2 regions of the Lentilactobacillus curieae genome follow, and region 2 is predicted to be linked to the other one. Evidence: riboswitches for the same ligand, from Rfam matches in the RefSeq annotation. Region 2 holds a riboswitch; the other holds the start of a gene.
What was found. Region 2 has a riboswitch for thiamine pyrophosphate ahead of PL11_RS05450 (ECF transporter S component). Riboswitches for the same ligand answer to the same signal wherever they lie in the genome.

Region 1 (2,208 bases), 870 kb from region 2:
TAATATTATCGGTAGCGTAATTGGAAGTGCCATCACTATCAACTTAACTGTGGTGCATTTCGCATTGACTGCGCTATTCCTCTACATGATTGTGATGCAGTTGAAGAACGGGTTGATCATTTTCATCTGCATTATTTCAGGATTTTTAGCTGCGTTCTTCATGATGATTACCAAGTCTACCCTTGGGTTAGTAATCTCTACGTTGATTGCTTCTTTCATTGGTTTTGCCTTGGAAGCTACAATTCGGAAGAGATTACCCAAGAGTGGTTGGCTAAGGTCGATGAAGAACCCAGCTGGATCACCTAAGGACGCTAATGATTAGGAGTCGGAATTATGGAATGGAGTACAACACAACATTTTTGGTTGATACTTGCGTGTTTTGTCGTTGCGTTTGCGCCACGGTTGATACCGTTGTTGTTTTTCAGAAAAAGAAAAATCCCGTTATGGTTTAATGAATGGATGAGATACGTTCCCGTATCTTTGTTCACAGCCTTAGTGGTTAAAGACTTATTCATTAATTCTAGTTACCAAATTTCAATTGTGGATAAAGCCCCTGAATTGGTGGCTGCGGTGTTAGTTATTGGAATTGCGTACTGGACCAGGTCAATGACAATTTCAGTTGTTCTGGGTCTTGCGGCTGTATTTATTCTGGCGGTTTTCATCTAGAATTTGTTAAAAATTTTTTTCAATGAATGATATATGATTCATACAAAAGACGGAGTTACGATATTAAATCGTAACTCCGTCTTATTGTTTTACAGATGATGGCCATTTTTTAGGTGGCCTCTTTTATTCAGCGCCAACAAAATAATATACCCAATAATCACCCCGACGAGTGCACTGAGAAAAAAGCTAGGGATGAATATATAAAGTGCACCTTTGGCTCCCATGAGCCAGCTCGCAACTGGGTAAGCGACAATTGCCCCAATTATTCCGGTTCCAATCAGTTCACCAAATGTGGCAGCCAGGAAGTTCTTGGTTTTTCTGAAGATCCAACCAACAAAGAATGCGCCAATCATACTCCCAGGAAAGGCGAGTACGGTACCAGTTCCCATAATGTTCCGGATAAGTGAGGTAAGGAATGCTTGGGTCAATGCCCACCAAGGTCCTAGCATTACGCCAGAGACTAGATTAACTAAATGCTGAACTGGAGCAACTTTAGCCGCCCCGACACTAAACTCAAACATACTACCACCGACGACTCCGACTGCTGAAAAGATTGCTGTCAAAACAAGTGAATAAAGCCTTTGATTACGCAAAATAAAAATCCTCCAATGTTCGACGACAGTAGGGGATTCTAAAAAAAGAAATCGGCATTTTCTTCCGCTGGCGCTAACCAGATCAAGTTCGAGGGTCCAACTTTCGTTGTCTCAGCCCAAGGGCACCCCTAATGTCATTCGAGTATTTTAATAGGTTTATTCTAGCATGGATATGTAGTTAACGGGGTTAATTTTTGGACTTTTGATGATATTTCCAGGTTAGACCAGCGATACCCCAAGCAATGATGAAGATGAACAGTAAGGTGACTCCAAGTGTATGGAAATCGAGGTGAGTAATTGCCACAATCCATTGGTTATTCCAATTAAAGTTAGAGGCAAGACTTTGCAAAACATCAATTGAACCAATTAGAATCGCCGCAACTGCAGATATTCCAGTAATGATGATGTTGTACTTTATTTTTCGGGATGGAGACGACAAGAACCAACCATATGCAGATGTCATAAAAATTCCATCAAGAGTGTCCATTAAGCACATTCCGGCAGTGAATAGTAGCGGGAACCCAAGCACAATAATGAATGGAACTCCTTTGGTGGCAGCGACGACTGAAGTGGTCATTACCGCAATTTGGGTTGCGGTATCAAAACCAATCCCAAAGAGAAATCCAACAATCATGACTTGCCAGTTGTGATTGATCAGACTGAGAAACTTATTAAGTAACTTAAAGACCCAGTTAGTTTTATCTGCAGGTTTGTCGGGGTTACTTTTGATTAAAGACCACAGTAGATAAACGTTGATTGCTGCCAAGAGGAGAAGGGTGATCCCAGCAATTAAAGTGCCAAATACATGACCGAATTCGGTAATGGAACCTTGAGATTGTTTAGTTAGGTCGACCAGACCAACTGTGAACATGGTCATTAAAAATACGACAATGGAGTGACCAAAGGAGAATGAAAAACCAACTCCGTGGGTGTTTTTACCTTCATTCAT
Region 2 (2,208 bases):
ATTAGCAAACTGCTGCCTAACTGTACGGGCCATTTGGACAGCATTAGCACCATCGACCATCAAATCAACCTTATAAATCGCATCAAAAATCATGGTTAAATCCCCAACTGACTGGAGATCCTCGTAAAAGTTCTGTGAATCCTTAAACCGGTCAGATTCAGCAGGAAGATTACAGTACGAACCGTTACGACCAGCGAGAATAATCTCTGCTCCTACAAAGTCACGATCAGTCTGTAGGAACTCAATAATTTGGCGGAGCAACAGAGGATCAATGGCATCTTCAAATACAGTAACGCCACGATCATCAATTACGTGCGCCCCGTTATCGCAAACGTAGGCGATTGGCCCAGAATTTTGACTAAACTGTCGTAATGAGTGGGCATACGTATTACTAGTCGCACAAATAAAGTGCATCCCCTTGTCCTTCATTTGATCCAGTTGAGCTTGAAATGCCTCAGTATCGAACTCACTTTGATCATTTAAAAATGTTCCATCCATATCAGAAGCAATGACTTTAACCATGTCGCTTCCTCCTTATTTTTAAAAGTGTAATCAATCTACCTTCAATTCTAACGCATCACAATTAATTAATCGATTGCTAAAAACTAACTATACCTGTATACTGAATGTCGATCATACAACTATCTGGGGTGCCGCAAGGCTGAGATAAAACCCATCGAACCTGATCTGGCTAATACCAGCGAAGGGAGCATAATTCCGTTGTATTTTTTTAATGGATAAACTGCATTTACGATGAATTTTATCAAGGTCCACCCTAGTCAGGGTGGGCCTTTTTGTTTGGCTAGAGTTATCAATTATTCATTTGATTTATACTTGCCAACAAAAGAATTCACTGTAGACCAATCTCCATAGTTTGTATGAAATAAATTTTGGAGGTCTTGTTTCATGGAAAACAAGAAAAAAAGTCCTTGGACTTTGCACAACATTATCCTGGTTGCGCTAATTGCCATCTTTAGCGGAATCATCTTCTGGGGGGCCGGTTTTCTCTATACTGCGCTGACCGTTGCCCTTACCCCACTCGGAATGGCACCATTTGCCAATGATATCCTCATGGGACTCTGGACAATGGCTGGGCCATTAACTGGTTACCTGATCAAAACTCTCGGTTCTGCCTTCTTAGGTGAATTCCTAGGTTCAGCAGTCGAAGTATTTCTTGGTGGCCAATGGGGCGCTGGGGCATTCATCTCTGGTTTAGTTCAAGGAATTGGTTCTGAACTTGGATTTGCCCTAACTGGTTACAAAAAATACGGTTGGTTTGGTTTAAACCTATCCATTTTGACCACAGTTGTGGTTACCTTTGGTTGGGACATCATCAAAAACGGGTACGGTCACTACGCACCACTGATGATTGTGGCACTATTTATTACCCGCTACATCTCAACATTCATCTTTGGTGGCCTACTTACCAAAGCAATCACCAACATGCTTGATAAGAGCCACCTATCAGTATCAACTAATTAGAGGGATTATTAATGGCTGACGTTGCAGTAACTCATTTTAATTTTAAATATCAAGGCGTGGACGACTGGGTTCTTAAAGACCTAAACCTCACCTTCCCTGACGGTGAATTTTCACTATTATCGGGACCATCTGGGAGTGGTAAGACTACGCTGTTGAAGTTCATTGCGAGCCTGTACCCGAACTTTGTGGAAGGTGAATCAACGGGGACCATTGAGTTTTCTGGTCAAGACATCACTAAGGTTTCCCAAAACACCAAGAACCAGCTTGTCGCCATGATGTTTCAAAACCCAAATCAACAGTTTGCTATGGACGTGGTCAAGGATGAACTGGTCTTCGTCCTTGAAAACATCCAAGCTGACCCTGCTAAGATGGACCGCATCATTGATCATGCCCTTGACTTCGTGGGAATCACATCATTGAAGAACCGAAAGATCAGCACCCTTTCCGGTGGGCAAAAGCAACGAGTGGCACTCGCCAGCATTATTGCCATGGACGCTGACGTGATTGTTCTCGATGAGCCATTTGCCAGCATTGATTTTGATACTCGGACGGACCTGATCAATAAGTTAAAACAGCTTCAAACAACATTCGGGAAGACAATTATTTTAGCCGACCACGATTTGAGCAACTATCAAGGGTTAATCGACAACTTCTTTTATCTGGATCCAGCTACCCGTCAGATTTCTAAGCTAGACACCGATTCTGCCAACGCGTTTTTCCAAAGAT

Region 1: linked by a shared signal. The riboswitch ahead of thiW (energy coupling factor transporter S component ThiW) and the one ahead of PL11_RS05450 (ECF transporter S component) in region 2 are both predicted to bind thiamine pyrophosphate.

The regions. Positions count from the first base shown of each region.
Region 1 is NZ_CP018906.1:285,554-287,761, reverse strand. Features, by position in the region: gene PL11_RS01615 (AzlC family ABC transporter permease) at 1-322, shown strand, start outside; gene PL11_RS01610 (AzlD domain-containing protein) at 334-666, shown strand; gene thiW (energy coupling factor transporter S component ThiW) at 756-1,259, opposite strand; TPP riboswitch at 1,302-1,399, opposite strand; gene PL11_RS01600 (HoxN/HupN/NixA family nickel/cobalt transporter) at 1,447-2,208, opposite strand, start outside.
Region 2 is NZ_CP018906.1:1,150,609-1,152,816, reverse strand. Features, by position in the region: gene PL11_RS05455 (Cof-type HAD-IIB family hydrolase) at 1-522, opposite strand, end outside; TPP riboswitch at 637-727, shown strand; gene PL11_RS05450 (ECF transporter S component) at 907-1,482, shown strand; gene PL11_RS05445 (ABC transporter ATP-binding protein) at 1,494-2,208, shown strand, end outside.